DNA from 2 places in the Catellatospora chokoriensis genome. Region 2 is predicted to be linked to the other one. Evidence: riboswitches for the same ligand, from Rfam matches in the RefSeq annotation. Region 2 holds a riboswitch; the other holds the start of a gene.
What was found. Region 2 has a riboswitch for cobalamin ahead of cobN (cobaltochelatase subunit CobN). Riboswitches for the same ligand answer to the same signal wherever they lie in the genome.

Region 1 (6,041 bases), on a different contig from region 2:
TGGCAGCTCACCGAGCATCGTGATCATGTACTCAGGGGTTCATGTAGCCCCGGAGACTCCAGACTTCATCTATGGTGCTGTTTTCCCTGCTCAACGACGTTAGCGGGCCGCGTTTCGGGGTGCGTTCTGGGCCGCTGGCTCAATAGGTGTGAAGGAGCGACGCTCCTTCGACCCGAGGTGATGTTGCCAGGATGGAGGCCCTAAAGGTGGGGGAGAGCCTCGCCGGGCCGGGGCTGGCGCTGCTGTTCGAGCCAGAAAAGGTAGCCGCGTAGGTATGCCTCCAGGCCGTCGTCGAGGTAGGCGACGAAGTCCCGGTGGCCTTGGGCGGCGTCGTGATAGTGGCCCAGATATCTGGGGTCGGCGTTGTAGCCCCAATGCGGGTGGGTGTCGGCTCCCCAGTCGGCGGCGATGGCGACAGCCCATTGCCGCACCCGGCTTCGGTCCCGCCACCACCCGCGTACGGTCTCCGTGGTCCAGTGGTCGTTGCCGTCCCAGTTGTAGCCCCGGTAGAGCTCTAACCGGCAGCCGTGGATCACGGCCTCGGTTTCGCGCTCGTTTGCCGGCTGGCGGTAGATGAACTCGGATCCGAACCCGCCACCCAGATCGTCGTCGTAGCAGATGTGGTTTGCTGCGTCCAACCGCCCGATGGCCAGGCTGTCGGTTTCACCGGCGTAGAAAGGTCCTGGGACGTTGCGCCAGTTCCGCTGTTCCCAGCGTCCGGTGAACAGCTCCTCGGCGGGCTCATTGAAGCTCTCCACCAACCGCCGGGCTGTGGGCAGCGGGTCCCAGTAGTCGATCATCGCCCTATCTTGCCCGACATGGGCGGCATGTTCCCGGCCGACCGGGGACGCCCACCGGAGACCTCGCCGACGGTCGGATCAGGAATTCCGAGAACGGACACTCTCCCTCCGAGTCGGTATGGCCAACGTGCTTCCCCCTTCCAGCCGACACGCGGTCAACGACTGGTTTGGTCGGCTCCGGCCGTCACAACGCGCCGCAAATGCTCTCTCTGGGCCACCATCAAGTGCCCTGCCGGGGCCAAACGTCACTGTCAGCCAGCGTGCCTACTGGCGCCGGGCGGCGGCACTACGGCACGGGCTCGCCTTCGGGCCAGCCCAGTAGGCGCGCGCTAGGGGCCACGACACGTCGCGGTGTGGCACCGGTAGCGGTAGCGGCCCTGAGCCGCGGCGGCCGCGACGACGCAACGCAATGACCAGCCATGGACGGACGGCCGCCATCGGCACGCTGGACGAACCACGAACCACCCCACACACTGGCACGATGCAGGCCGTATACAAGAGCGAGCGCGGTCGACGGGCAGTGCAGCAGTGGTGCTCGCAAGCTCTGGCGGGCGCGGATTTCCCGATCTCCACCATGGCACTCGACACCGGTGCCGGCTGGATACAGCTCACCTCGGCCGGCACCGGACGACCGCGAATCCTGATGGTCCCGGGGACAGGATCCAACGCGGCAGCAGCCCTGCCGTGGCTGCGTGCACTGTCGGCCCGCTGGCCGACCACCATCGTGGACCTGCCGGGCCAGCCAGGACTGAGCGACCAGTACCGGCCCCGGCGCGCCCGGCTGGCCTGGTACGGCCGCGTCCTGGAGGAGATCCTGGCGCTCACGCAAATGGACGATGTCGTGCTGGTCGGCAATTCGCTGGGCGCGGCAGTCGCCCTCGCGGCCTCCTCTCCCCGCATCGCAGCCCGCGCTCTGATCTCGCCCGCGGGATACATCCGGCTCACGATCGACCCGAAACTGGCGTCAGCGTCGGCGGCGTGGCTGCTCCGACCCACCGTCGACCGCACCCGCAGCATGCTCAGGCTGTTCGTCGCATCCGGCCAGAACCCGCCCGAGACTGAGGTGGAGTGGATGACGCTCGTGGCTGCCAATTGCCGCACTACGCTGGCCCCGCCACCCCTGCCCGCACAACTGCTGACCGACCGCGCGCAGCGGCCCTGCGTTGTCGGCGTAGGCGAGCACGACCGCTTCCTTCCGCCACGACGGCTGGCACCAGCAGTGCGGCGCAGCATGAACCTCGACCTGCGAGTCCTCCCGAAAATGGGCCACCTGACCACACCCGAACACCTCGACGGTGTCGCCAACCTCATCGCCGAGGTCGTCGACCCGCCGCGCAGTTGAGAATTCTGCGCGTGAGTACGCCGGGTCCAGGCATCGGCACGGCCCGGCCGATACCGAGATAGGCCCCCACATTCCCGGTGCAGGCGACTCCTGGCTTCCGTCGCCGCACTCGCCTTATTCGGCGTAGAAACCTTCCCGCGCCTGCGTTTGGCATGGCCTCGGTGCAAAGTGCTCGGGCCGCACGTCGAAGGAGGTCTTCGCCAGAGTGGCCGCGCTCACCGTCGGCTCGATGTCATCGGCTGTGGCCAGGCCTCACTCCACCCACGCCGACAGATCGCGCTGTTCGGCAGGTAGCGAGCTCAGCTCGGCACAGAAGGCACGCAGATCGCGGGCACGCAGCCATGCCTCGAACGCCGACTCGAACACAGCCCCCAGCTGTGAACACGGCGGCGATGTGATCACGCTGTCGGTGATGCGAATGAAGATCAGTTGGTGGTCACCTCCCGGCAGCGTAGACGGCGAGACGCAGGCGCAGATGTGCGAGGTGGTGACGCTTGTGACCCGGTGCTGCGGCGAGCCGATCCCGACCGCAGCACCTTCTGCACGGTCTAGAAGAACGCCAGTTTGATGCCCAGCCCGATGAACGCCGCCGCGCATCCGCGCTGAATCTGCCGCTGCCACGCGTGCAGCCGGTGTGCCAGCCGCCCGGCTGCGGCGCCGAGGCTGACGTCGACGGCCAGTTGCACGGCGATGAACAGCACGCCCAGGGTGATGAGCTGGGCAGTGACGTGTCCACGCGACGGATCGGCGAACTGGGGCAGGAACGCCAGGCTGAACAGGATCATCTTCGGGTTGAGCAGATTGGTGACCATGCCGCGCCCGAATGCCGCCCGGCCGCTGAACCCCTCCGCCGCGACGCCGGTGGGGGCGGTCGCGGGGCGGCGCAGTGCCTGCACGCCCAGCACGACCAGGTAAGCGGCACCGGCGTACCGGATCGCCTCGAACACCGGCGGCGATCCGGCGACCAACCCGGCCAGGCCGGCCACGACGGCGCTGATGTGCACCGCTTCTCCAGCTGCGACACCTGCGGCGGCGAGCATCCCGGCGCGTGTGCCGTAGCGGGCGCCGTTGGCGAGCACGAACATCATGTCCGGGCCCGGGGTGAGCATGAGCAGGGTGATCGCGGCCAGGTAGCCGACCAGCACCTCGACCGGCAGGAGGCTCATCATGCCGTCCCGCCGTGTGTGGTGAGTGCCCGGCGTAGCGCGAGGCGGTGCCGGCGTCGGATCTCGGCCTGCTCGTACTGGCGGCGGTCGTCGTCGGTCTGCGGCAGCAGCGGTGGGATCGGCCGCGGTTGGCCGAGGTCGTCGACGGCGACCATGACCAGGTGCGCGGTGGCCACGGTGGTGGCGGGCACGGACCGGTCCCACCGGTCGGCGGTGACGGTGACCGCGACCTCCATGGACGAGCGCCCGGCCCAGGTGATGCGGGCTCGTACATGGACGACGTCGCCGACGCGGACGGCCTGCAGGAACGCGGTCTCGTCGATCGCGGCGGTGACGGCCGGCCCGTCGGAATGGCGGGCCGCGACGACCCCGGCCACGGAGTCGATGAGGTTGAGGATGCGCCCGCCGTGCACGGTGCCCATCAGATTGGTGTGGTGCTGATCCATGATCTGCGACAAGGTCAGCTCGGAAGCTGCCGGGGGTCGCCCGGCCAGTGCCGGGCGCAGTGCGGTGGCGGTCACCGGTGTGTCCCTCCCTCGAGAACCACACCGCCGCACCACGCGCAGCGTCCCGGCGCAGGGCAGCACGACACACCTCTCCCTGCCCAGGCCCACCCGCGAGGCCGGCGGCGGCGCACACGGCGTGTGCGCGGCACGGGCAGGTCTTCGGACTCGCGGGCAGGACCGGACACCGTCCGATCACCTACTGGCCGTCGCTTCCCAGGCCCTGCGGCCCAGTGCTTGTTGACGGCGGTCGTTCCCGCTCACCGCTGCGGGGCAGTCCCGGACTCTCACCGGGTTCCCTCTTACGACACCCACCGGACCAGGACCTGTGGGTGAACCAGCGCCGCCGAGAGCATAACGGCCGGATACCGTGACGACCCAGCGGCGAGCCGGTGTCGCCGATCACGGCCGCCTGGTCTCCATGCCCGGCATTGACGGGATGAATTCGTCGCCTTGCGCAGCGAGGTCTTTCCGCCCAGCTCATGTCTCGGTATCCCATTGGCCTCGCCTTGCCGTGCGGCTTGTGCCACATCGTGGGAATGGGCCTGTCGAACCAACTGTTCCCTTCAAGTCAGGGCAGAAGCACCGAAAACGGTCGGTGGGCGGACATCGGCGTCCGTGTTGTCTGCCGCACCGATTTCAGCCGCATCTTCGGGGAGAACGACATGGAACTTGGTCTCGCATTGCCCACGTCCGGCCCGCAGACCTCGCCCGAGACGATCGTCAAGGTCGCCAAGGAAGCCGAGCGGCTGGGCTATGCCGCCCTGTGGACCTATGAACGTCTGCTCCGTCCGATCGACGACGTCACGCTGTGGTCGGGTGGTGAGCCACAGCAGGTGCCCGAGGTCTACCGCTCGGTGTACGAGCCACTGGAGACCCTGAGCTACGTCGCGGCCGTCACCGAGCGAATCAAACTGGGCACCGGAATCATCATCGCGCCGTTGCACGTGCCCGTGACGCTTGCTCGCCGATTCGCCACCCTGGACCGGCTCAGCGGCGGGCGGGTGCTCGCGGGCGTCGGTGCGGGCTGGCAGCACCACGAGTTCGACACGGCGAACGTGTCGCGAAGCCGCCGGGGCGACCGCCTCGAGGAGGTCATCGCGGCGATGCGCGCGGCGTGGGCCCCCGACCCGGTCCGGTTCGACGGTGAGTTCTACCAGATCGCGCCGTCGGAGGTGAACCCGAAACCAGTACAGGCCAACATTCCCGTGCTCATGGCCGCGATGACGCCGGCCGCCGTCAAACGCGCCGGCCGGATCGCCGACGGGCTGCTCCCCATCGCCTCATCGGCGCAGGAATTGGGCGACGTCGTATCCGCCTTCCATGCCGCTGCTCGTGAGGCAGGTCGCGACCCGAAGGACCTCACCGTGATCAACCAGCAGCCGTTCCCGGTACAGATCACCCGCACGCCCATGGGGTCGAACCGGCCGTTCCTGGGCGGGTCGCCGAAGGAGGTCGCCGAAGATCTCGTGGCCGCCCGCAAAGCCGGTGCGAGCCAGGTGTATTTCGCGGGTGGTCAGGGACTCGGGGTCGGCATCGGCCTCGATGCCACCGACGTGGATGAATGGCTCGGGCTGCTCGGCGACGTGATACGGGCCGCCGGCGACCTCGGCGTTCTAGCGGACTGACGAACGACTTGCGCGGGCTCCTGGACATGTGGAGTTGTCGATGACCACCGTGCGCAGTGAACGCCGTCTTCGGTCAGGGGCGCGTTGGCGGCTGCCCGATCGCGCATCGGAGTGTGGTCACCCGCCGGCTGGCGACGCGGGTGGGTCACTGCGCGGCATCGGGGCCGCAGGATGCGGTCAGAGTTGAATACCTGTCAGGACCAGGACCCGCGGGTCGGTGTAGTCGTCCATGGCGCTGCGCAGGCCCTCGCGGCCGGTGCCGGAGCCCTTCACGCCGCCGTACGGCATCTGGTCGGCGCGGAACGACGGCACGTCGCCGACGATCACGCCACCGACCTGCAACGTCGCGTGCGCGGTGAACGCGGTCTGCAGGTTGCTCGTGAACACGCCCGCCTGCAGACCGAACGCCGAGTCGTTGACCGCGGCGAACGCGGCGGCGTCGGAGTCCACCGTGGAGACGACGAGCACCGGCCCGAACACCTCGTCGCAGGCCACCTTGGCGTCGGCGGGCACCTCGGCCAGCACGGTCGGGGCGTAGCTCGCGCCGTCGCGGGTGCCCCCGACCAGCACCTTCGCGCCCGCCGCGACGGCCTCGTCCACCC
Region 2 (9,301 bases):
CTTCGCCGAGACCATGAACTCGGCGATCGACTTCGCCTGGAAGTCGAGGTTGGCGGGGGTCGAGCCGGGCGTGAACGCGGCCAGGTTCTGCTCCCGGGTGAAGATCGTCGTGCCGGCGTCGTACGACTTGTAGTCGGCGGCGCTGACCCCGGCCTTCTTCGCCATGATGTCGATCGCGGCGTCCGGGTTGGCCTTGATCCAGGCCAGGGTGTCGAACCAGGTCTTGACCACGGCCTGCACCTCGGTCGGGTGGTCCTTGACGAACGCGGCCGTGAAGACCAGGTGGTCGGGGATCGCGCCGGGGAAGTCGGCGCTGGTGGCGATGGCCTTGCTGCCGGCCAGGCCGAGCGCGGTGGTGGTGAACGGGGCGAACGCGCCCACCGCGTCGACCTCACCGGTGGTGAACGCCGCCGCGCCGGCGTCGGTCAGCATCGGCTTGAGCGCGATGTCGGCCTCGGTCAGCCCGGCCGTCTTCAGCGCCAGCAGCAGCAGGTAGTGGTCGACGGTGCCCTGCTCGACGGCGACCCGCTTGCCCTTGAGATCGGCGACGGTGTTGATGCCGGGCTTGGCGATGATCTGGTCGTTGCCGGTGGAGTTGTCGTTGACCAGCACGATGGTCTGCTGCGCGCCGCCGCTGACCGAGGTCAGCGTGTCGCCCAGCGTCTGGCTGTTGGCGCTGAGGTTGCCGGTGGCCAGCGCGGTGAGGCTGTCGGTGTAGCTGTCGAAGTACTTCAGCTCGACGGTGACGCCGTTCTTGGCGAACAGGCCCTGCTCCTGCGCGACCTGCCAGGGGAACCAGCCGGGCCAGGCGCTGAAGCCGAGCACGACGGTGGCGGGCGCGCCCGGGGCGGGCTCGTCCGCGCCGCACGCGGTGGCGGGCAGGACCAGCGCGGCGACGGCGGTGACGGCCGCGAGGCGGTGGCGGAAACGTCGGTTCATGTATGTCTCCTGGATCAGTCGAGAGGTCAGGAGTTGCGGCGGGGCAGGTGGCCGGCGCGCACCAGGCAGCCGAGCGTGTCGCAGATGACGCGGGTCGCGATGAGCGACGTGATGTCGGCGTTGTCGTACGGCGGCGAGCACTCCACGATCTCGATGCCCGCCAGCGGCCGCTCGGCGATGAGCTGGATGAACTTGAGCACCTCGCGGGGCAGGAAGCCGCCCGGCTCGGGCCAGCCGGTGCCGGGCACGAACGCGGCGTCCAGGCAGTCCACGTCGAAGGACAGCCACACCGCCTCGGCCCCGTCCCAGGCGACCTCCAGGGCGCGTTCGGCGGCGGCCTCGATGCCCATCTCGACGCAGTCGGTGACCGTCATGATCGTGGTGCCGCGCTCCCGCCCGACCTGGACGCCGGGCCGCGGGGCCTGCCAGCCGCCGATGCCGATCTGCACCAGGTTCTTCGGGGGCACGTTGGGGATGTCCGTGGCGTGGAACCAAGGGGTGGTGTGCATCCGCTCGTCGAGGTCGGTCTCCTGGGTGTCGACGTGGCGGTCGAAGTGGATGATGCCGAGGTTGCCCTGCAGGTGCTCGGCGACGCCGCGCACGGTGGGGTAGCCGATGGAGTGGTCGCCGCCGAGCACGACCGGGAACGCGCCCGAGGCGTACACGTGGCCGACGGCCTTGGAGATCTGGTCGAACGTCTTCTCGATGTTGGCGGGGATGGTGAACACGTCACCCAGGTCCGCGATCGTGATCGACTCCCGCAGGTCCACGCCCAGTTCGAAGCTGTACGGGCCGTACAGCGCGGAGATGCGCCGGATGCCCTGCGGGCCGAACCGGGTGCCGGGGCGGTAGGTCGTGCCGCCGTCGAACGGCGCCCCCAGCACGGCGACGTCGTACTCGCCGCACCGGCGCACGTCCTCCAGGTAGGGGGCCTTGAGGAAGGTGTTGATCCCGGCGAAGTGCGGCAGCTCGCCGCGGGAGAACGTCGGGATGCGCTTGTCGACGATGGAGTCCGCGCCGGGCAGGCCGTACTCCAGCCCGCGGGCGATCTCCTCCTCCCACTTCGTGGTCGGCAGCTCGGCCTCGCGCGCGACGGCGTACGCCGCCTCGGGGCCGTAGTGCTCGTGCAGGCCGTGCTGCTCGCGCAGCGCGCTGTCCTCCGGCGAGCCATGGCGGTGGTGGTGATGGTGGTGGGCGAAGCCCATGGGGCACCTCCGAAACGAGGAGCCTGGCCGTGAAACAGCCAGGTGTTCGGCTGTCTCCCGGGCTTTTGTCCCGCCGTGGAACGGCCACGCCGCAACGCGGGCCGCCTGCGCCTCTCGGACCAGGCCCGTCCGGGGACCCGAAACGACAGGGCCGGAGCGGCGGAACCCTAGGCGCGCCTCACCTTCGGTGAGTCACCGTGGATTACATCGGCGAATGGTTTCCTGTCGATATCGCCGCTGTTGCCACCTCGTGACCGCCACCTCGTGACCGCCATCTCGTGACCGCCACCCCGAGCGGCCGGCCCGTGACCCGCCGCCCCATGGCCGCCACGCCGGGGCCTCAGGCGCGGTCGCGGGTCGCCCTGCGGCGAAGCAGGAAGCCGGCCCACGAGGTCAGCACGACCAGACCCGCCAGGACCTGCAACAGCACGGTGTACCGCTCGGGGTAGACCACGCCGGTCAGGTAGGTGTCGATGAACCCGCGGCTCAGGCCCTGCTCGCCGGCCTTGCGGCGGGCCCAGTCCTCGACGTACGTCAGGGGGCAGTCGAGGCCGAGGGCGACCGTGGCGAAACCCCAGCCGACGGCGACCACGTGCGGCCAGATCAGCCACGGCCGCCACCAGGCGAGGAAACCACCCGCGACGACGTACGCGAGGAACGCGAAGTGCACCACCATGGTGGCGGCGGCGAGCCACTGATAGGCCATGCTCCATTATCTGCCGCTAGGATCGCAGTCGGCGGCAGGGAGGAACTCGGGGAAGATCCGAGACGGTCCCGCCACTGTGACCGGGGAGCCCGTCCCCACCCCATCGGAGAGATCCGAGGCCACCGCAAGGGAAGGCCCGGGGCCGGGCGTAGATCCGGGAGTCAGGAGACTCCGGCCGCCGCATCGACTCTGCTACCGGGGCGCGGACCCCGACAGGAGGTACGCGGCCATGACGGCTGTGCAAGGTCTGCTGCTGTCCACTGCGGACACCGAGCTGCTCGCCGCCCGGGCGTCGGGCGCGCCCTGGCGTATCGCCAATCCCGCCCGCCTAGACGCCGGCGACGTCCCCGAGCTGCTGCGAGACGTCGCCTTCGGGGTGGTGCGCCTGCTCGGTGGCCGGCGCACCTGGCCGGAGGGGCTCGACGCGGTGCTCGCCGCGGGCCTGCCGGTGGTGGTGCTGGGCGGGGAGGCGGTGCCCGATGCCGCGCTGCAGGCCGAGTCGACGGTGCCCGCCGGGGTGGCCGGCGAGGCGCTGGGTTACCTGGTCGAGGGCGGCGCGGACAACCTGCGCGAGCTGCACCGGTTCCTGTCGGACACGCTGCTGATGACCGGCGAGGGCTTCGACGCGCCGCGCACCGCGCCCGAGTACGGCGTACGCCCCGGCCCGGCGCACGAGGCCGGACGGCCGACCGTCGGGGTCGTCTACTACCGGGCGCACGAGCTGGCGGGCAACACCGCGTTCGTGGACACCCTGGCCGGGGCGCTGCACGACGCGGGCGCGAACCCGCTGCCGGTGTACTGCGGCTCGCTGCGCGGGGTGCCGGACGGGCTGCGGGACCTGCTGCGCGGCTGCGACGCGCTGATCGTCACGGTGCTGGCAGCGGGCGGCACCGTCGCGGCGGACGCGAGCGGCGGCGGGGACGACGAGGCCTGGTCGGTGGCGGCGCTGGCCGAGCTGGACGTGCCGGTGCTGCAGGCGCTGTGCCTGACCTCGTCCCGGGCGGTCTGGCAGGACTCGGACGCGGCGCTGAGCCCGATGGACGCGGCGATGCAGGTGGCCATCCCGGAGTTCGACGGCCGCCTGATCACGGTGCCGTTCTCGTTCAAGGAGCCGGGCCCGGACGGCATCCCGGTCTACGCGGCCGACCCGGAGCGGGCGGCCCGGGTCGCGGGCATCGCGGTGCGGCAGGCCCGGCTGCGGCACGTCCCCAACGAGCACAAGCGGCTCGCGATCGTGCTGTCCAGCTACCCGACCCGGCACTCGCGGGTCGGCAACGCGGTCGGCCTGGACACCCCCGCCAGCGCCGTGGTGCTGCTGCGGGCGCTGCGCGAGGCGGGCTACGACCTGGGTGAGGGCTTCCCGGAGGACGGCGACGCGCTGATCCATACGCTGATCGCGGCGGGTGGGCACGACGTGGAGTGGCTGACCGAGGAACAGCTCGCGGCTGCCCCGGCGCGGGTGCCGCTGCGCGCGCACACCCGCTGGCTGGACGCGCTGCCCGCGAGCCTGCGCGACGGCATCGTGGCGGCGTGGGGCGAGCCGCCGGGCGAGCTGTACGTGGACCGGGGCGAGATCGTGCTGGCCGCGCTGCGCTTCGGCAACGTGCTGCTGATGATCCAGCCGCCGCGCGGCTTCGGGGAGAACCCGGTCGCCATCTACCACGACCCGGACCTCGCGCCGAGCCACCACTACCTGGCCGCGTACCGGTGGCTGGACGCCGAGTTCGGCGCGGACGCGGTGGTGCATCTGGGCAAGCACGGCACCCTGGAGTGGCTGCCGGGCAAGGGGCTGGGCCTGTCCCGCGAGTGCGCGCCGGACGCGGTGCTGGGGGACCTGCCGCTGGTGTACCCGTTCATCGTCAACGACCCGGGCGAGGGCACCCAGGCCAAGCGGCGCGGGCACGCGGTGATCGTGGACCACCTGGTGCCGCCGATGGCCCGCGCGGAGACGTACGGCGAGATGGCGAAACTGGAGCAGCTGCTCGACGAGTACGCGACCGTGCAGGCGCTCGACCCGACGAAGCTGCCCGCGGTGCGCGCCCAGATCTGGACCCTGATCCAGGCCGCCCAGCTGCACCACGACCTGCACCAGGCCGACATGCCCGGCGCGGACGACTTCGACGACTTCATCCTGCACGTGGACGGCTACCTGTGCGAGGTCAAGGACTCGCAGATCCGCGACGGCCTGCACATCCTCGGCGGCGCGCCCGAGGGCGAGGCGCGGATCAACCTGGTGCTCGCGGTGCTGCGCGCGAACCAGGTGTGGGGCGGCGTGCGCGGGGCGCTGCCGGGCCTGCGGGCGGCGCTGTGCCGCCGGTACGGCCTGGACGAGTCCGCGCTGCTGGCCGAGCCCGGCGCGGCGGTGGCCGTGCCCGCCGACCTGACCGACATCGCCGACGGCCCGGCCCGCACCGGCGCGGACGCCGTCGACCTGATCGAGGGCGTGGCCCGGCGGCTGGTGATCGGCAACGAGACGCTGGGCTGGGAGCCGTCGAAGGTCCCGGCGGTGGTCGCCGAGGTGCTGGGCGGCCCGGACGACGCCGTCGAGGCGGTGCTGCGCTTCGCCGCGACCGAGGTGGTGCCCCGGCTCGACGCCACCGTGGACGAGGTGACCGCGGTGCTCAAGGCGCTGGACGGGCGCTACGTGCCCGCCGGCCCGTCCGGCTCGCCGACGCGAGGCCTGGTCAATGTGCTGCCGACAGGGCGCAACTTCTACTCCGTCGACCCGAAGGCGATCCCGTCGCGCAACGCCTGGGACGTGGGTGTGGCGCTGGCCGACTCGCTGCTGGCCCGGCACCGGCAGGAGACCGGCGAGTGGCCGCGCACGGTCGGGCTGACCGTGTGGGGCACGTCGGCGATGCGTACCCAGGGCGACGACATCGCCGAGGTGCTGGCGCTGCTGGGCTGCCGCCCGACCTGGGACGACGCGTCGCGGCGGGTGACCGGGTTCGCGGTGGTGCCGCCGGCGGAGCTGGGCCGGCCGCGGGTGGACGTGACGGTGCGCATCTCCGGCTTCTTCCGCGACGCGTTCCCGCACGCGGTGGCGCTGATCGACGACGCGGTGCGGGCGGTGGCCGACCTCGACGAGGCCGACGAGGACAACTTCGTGCGCGCGCATGCCCGTGCCGACGAGGCCGAGCACGGCGACCGGCGGCGGGCCACCACCCGCATCTTCGGCTCCAAGCCGGGGGCGTACGGGGCGGGCCTGCTCCCGCTCATCGACGCCCGGAACTGGCGCGACGACAGGGACCTGGCCGAGGTGTACGCGGTCTGGGGCGGCTACGCCTACGGCCGCGACCTGGACGGCCGGGCGGCCCGCGCGGACCTGGAACGGGTCTACCGCCGGGTCAGCGTCGCCGCGAAGAACGTGGACACCCGCGAGCACGACATCGTCGACTCCGACGACTACTTCCAGTACCACGGCGGCATGATCGCGATGGTGCGCTCGCTGACCGGCGCTTCGCCGACCGCGGTGATCGGTGACTCGCACCTGCCCGACAGCGTGAAGACGCGCACCCTGGGCGAGGAGACCAAGCGCGTGTTCCGGGCCCGGGTGGTCAACCCGCGCTGGATCGCCGCGATGAGACGCCACGGCTACAAGGGCGCGTTCGAGCTGGCCGCGACCGTGGACTACCTGTTCGGCTACGACGCCACGGCCGGGGTCGTGGACGACTGGATGTACGAGAAGCTGGCCGCGGCGTACGTGTTCGATCCCGAGGTCCGCGAGTTCATGGAGCGGTCCAACCCGTGGGCGCTGCGCGGCATCACCGAGCGCCTGATCGAGGCCGCCGACCGCGGCCTGTGGGCGGAGCCGGACCCGGCCACCTTGGACGCGCTGCGCCAGGCCTACCTGGAGGCGGAGGGCAGCCTGGAGGGCTGACCCCCGGCCACGCTCAGTCGGCGAGCTGCTTGAGGTAGGCGTACTCGCTGGCGAAGGGCTGGTAACCGAGCCAGTCGTTGACCGCGATCATCGGCGCGTTGGTGTAGTCGTTGCAGGTGATCGCGGTGTGGATGCCGGCCTGCGCGGCCTTGCGCAGGGCGACCGACTTGGCGATCTTCGCCAGGCCCCGGCCGCGGTACTCGCGCAGCGTGCAGGTGCCCGTGGACATGCCCTTGCCGAGGTCGAGGTTGGCCTCCAGGAACGTGGCGCAGGCGGCCACGCCGTCGACCAGCACCACGGTGCCGATGTCGAGTTGCTGGTCGGGGCTGTTCCAGTAGCGGGCCAGCCAGATGTCGTACGGGATGCCGTCGAAGGACATGTCGCCGGGCTCGTCGACCGAGGCGGCCTGGTCCAGGTCGTACACCGTCCGCGGGCCGGCCTCGCGGAGGCTGGCCGTCGTCACGCCGGACGGCAGCGGCGGCAGGGGCGGCAGCTCGGCGGTGTCCAGCTTGGCGTACCGGTCGTGCGCGCCCTGGGCGTAGCCCCGCGCCTCGGCCCAGCGCTGGTCAGCCGGGTCCTCCGTGGCGAAGGCGCGCACCCGGCGGGCGCCGATGGCCCGCAGGTGCTCCTCGATCCGCTGGCAGAGAGCGCTGCCGACGCCCTGGCCGCGGTGGTCGGGATGCACGTCGACCTGGACGTAGCTCGCGCCCGGCTCGGAGGTGGTGACGTTGAAACCGCCGACGGCGCTGCCCACGGCCTGCCCGTCGCGCAGGGCCAGCAGCCGCAGCACGCGGGCCTTGGGGAGAGTCGTGCGCCACCACATCTCCTGCTGCGCCACGCTGGAGATGAACCAGCCGAACGACGCGTAGCGGATGTGCGCCTGCGCCGGCACGTCCTCGATGGTCATCTCGCGGATGTGGAGTTCATTCGTCACCCTGCCTGTCTAACAGCGAGGGCAAGCGATTTACCGGTGGCGCCCGCGCCGTTGCGGGCGCCACCGGGGGTCTTCCTAGAGGGTCAGCGTCCAGCTGTTGACGTAGCCGACGTCACCGGAGGCCGCGTCCTGCACCCGCAGCCGCCAGGTGCCGTTGGCCGCCTCGCTCGACAGGTTCACGGTGTAGGTGGTGTCGATGTTGTCGGTGCTGCCGCCCGACCGGTTGTGCAGCGTGTACGCGGTGCCGTCCGGCGCCAGCAGCGACACCACCAGGTCACCCTTGTAGGTGTGCACGACGTGCACCTCGGCCGTCGACGTCGACGACGCGTTGCGGTTGCAGCCCGCGATGGTGATGTCGCTGTAGACCGTGGCCACGTCGACGATGGTCACGTCGGTCGGGTTGGTGCCGGTGCAGCCCGGCGCGCCGTTCACGGTCAGCGAGTAGGTGACCGTCCGGGTGGCCCCGCTGCCCGTGCCGATGACCGTGACCGCGTAACTGCCCGCCGGGGTCGACGCGCTGGTGCTGATCGTCAGCGTCGACGAGCCGCCCGCGGTGACCGACGACGGGCTGAACGACGCGGTCGCCCCGCTCGGCAGGCCGCTCGCGGTCAGGTTCAGGGTCTGCGCGACGCCGTTGGTGACGGCGGTGCTGATGGTGGAGGTCAGCGAGCCGCCCGGGTTGACCGAGCCGAAGGCCGGCGCGGCCGCGATCGAGAAGTCGTTCGCCGCGGTGCAGTACTGCGCCTGCTTGCCGATGGCCCGGAACGGGCAGTCGGCGTACTCGGACAGGATCAGCACGGCCGTCTTGTTGCGCGAGGTCTGCGCCGCGATGACCTCGTCCGGCGGGTAGAAGCCGGGGCTGGACGACTTGGGGTACATCTCGAAGGTGTACGTCCACACCCGCTGGTCGCCCCACAGCCAGTCGGTGATGTCGCCGTCGGTGACGTACAGGTCGCTGCCCTGCTCGGCGGTGTAGGAGTTGGTCGCCGACATCTGCTGGCCGATGTTGGCGAACGTGTTGCGCTCGTCGGTGGTCATGCCCGGGTTCACGGTGTCGGCGGTGGTGTACCCGAACGGCCACAGGATCAGCTCGCCGTAGGTGTGGAAGTCGATGTTCGCCTTGATCTGCTGCACGCCGCCGACCCGCCGGGACAGCACGAAGTCGCGCAGCACGGCCGCCTCGGGGGTGGAGAACGCCGACGGGCCGCGGTAGGTCTCACTCGACGCGCTGCCCGAGGAGCCGCCGCAGCAGCCCCACTTGTAGCCGAAGTTGCGGTTGATGTCGGTGCCGATCGCCGAGGAGCCCGAGTTGGGCTGCCGGTTCTTGCGCCAGGAGCGGTAGGAGCCGGTGGCGATGTCGTACTCGCCGCCGTCGGGGTTGAGGTCCGGCACGATCCAGATCTCGCGCGAGTCGACCACCGCGCGCACCCGGCTGTCCGTGGTGTACGCGTCGGTGAACAGGTTGGCCAGGTAGAGCGCCATCTCGACGGTGAGGTGCTCGCGGGCGTGCAGGTGCGCGTTGAACAGGATCTCGGGCTCGTCCTCGTCGGTGGCGACGTTGTCGGAGATCTTCAGCGCGACGATCTGGCGGCCCTCGTACGAGGTGCCGATGACGCTCTTGCGGACCAGCGTCGGAT

Region 1: another riboswitch for cobalamin. It lies ahead of HAV39_RS13560 (acyl-CoA thioesterase); the one in region 2 lies ahead of cobN (cobaltochelatase subunit CobN).

The regions. Positions count from the first base shown of each region.
Region 1 covers NZ_JAAOTI010000007.1:311,665-317,705, forward strand. Annotated here, with positions in the region: gene HAV39_RS13540 (ferredoxin) at 201-800, opposite strand; gene HAV39_RS13545 (alpha/beta fold hydrolase) at 1,282-2,142, shown strand; gene HAV39_RS13550 (hypothetical protein) at 2,395-2,739, opposite strand; gene HAV39_RS13555 (LysE family translocator) at 2,691-3,311, opposite strand; gene HAV39_RS13560 (acyl-CoA thioesterase) at 3,308-3,829, opposite strand; cobalamin riboswitch at 3,948-4,168, opposite strand; gene HAV39_RS13565 (LLM class F420-dependent oxidoreductase) at 4,351-5,439, shown strand; partial or broken gene HAV39_RS13570 (aldehyde dehydrogenase family protein) at 5,617-6,041, opposite strand, start outside.
Region 2 covers NZ_JAAOTI010000012.1:110,157-119,457, forward strand. Annotated here, with positions in the region: gene HAV39_RS19370 (ABC transporter substrate-binding protein) at 1-939, opposite strand, end outside; gene HAV39_RS19375 (agmatinase family protein) at 966-2,144, opposite strand; guanidine-I (ykkC/yxkD leader) riboswitch at 2,197-2,326, opposite strand; gene HAV39_RS19380 (DUF2784 domain-containing protein) at 2,485-2,850, opposite strand; cobalamin riboswitch at 2,890-3,022, shown strand; gene cobN (cobaltochelatase subunit CobN) at 3,089-6,730, shown strand; gene HAV39_RS19390 (GNAT family N-acetyltransferase) at 6,744-7,664, opposite strand; gene HAV39_RS19395 (M14 family metallopeptidase) at 7,740-9,301, opposite strand, start outside.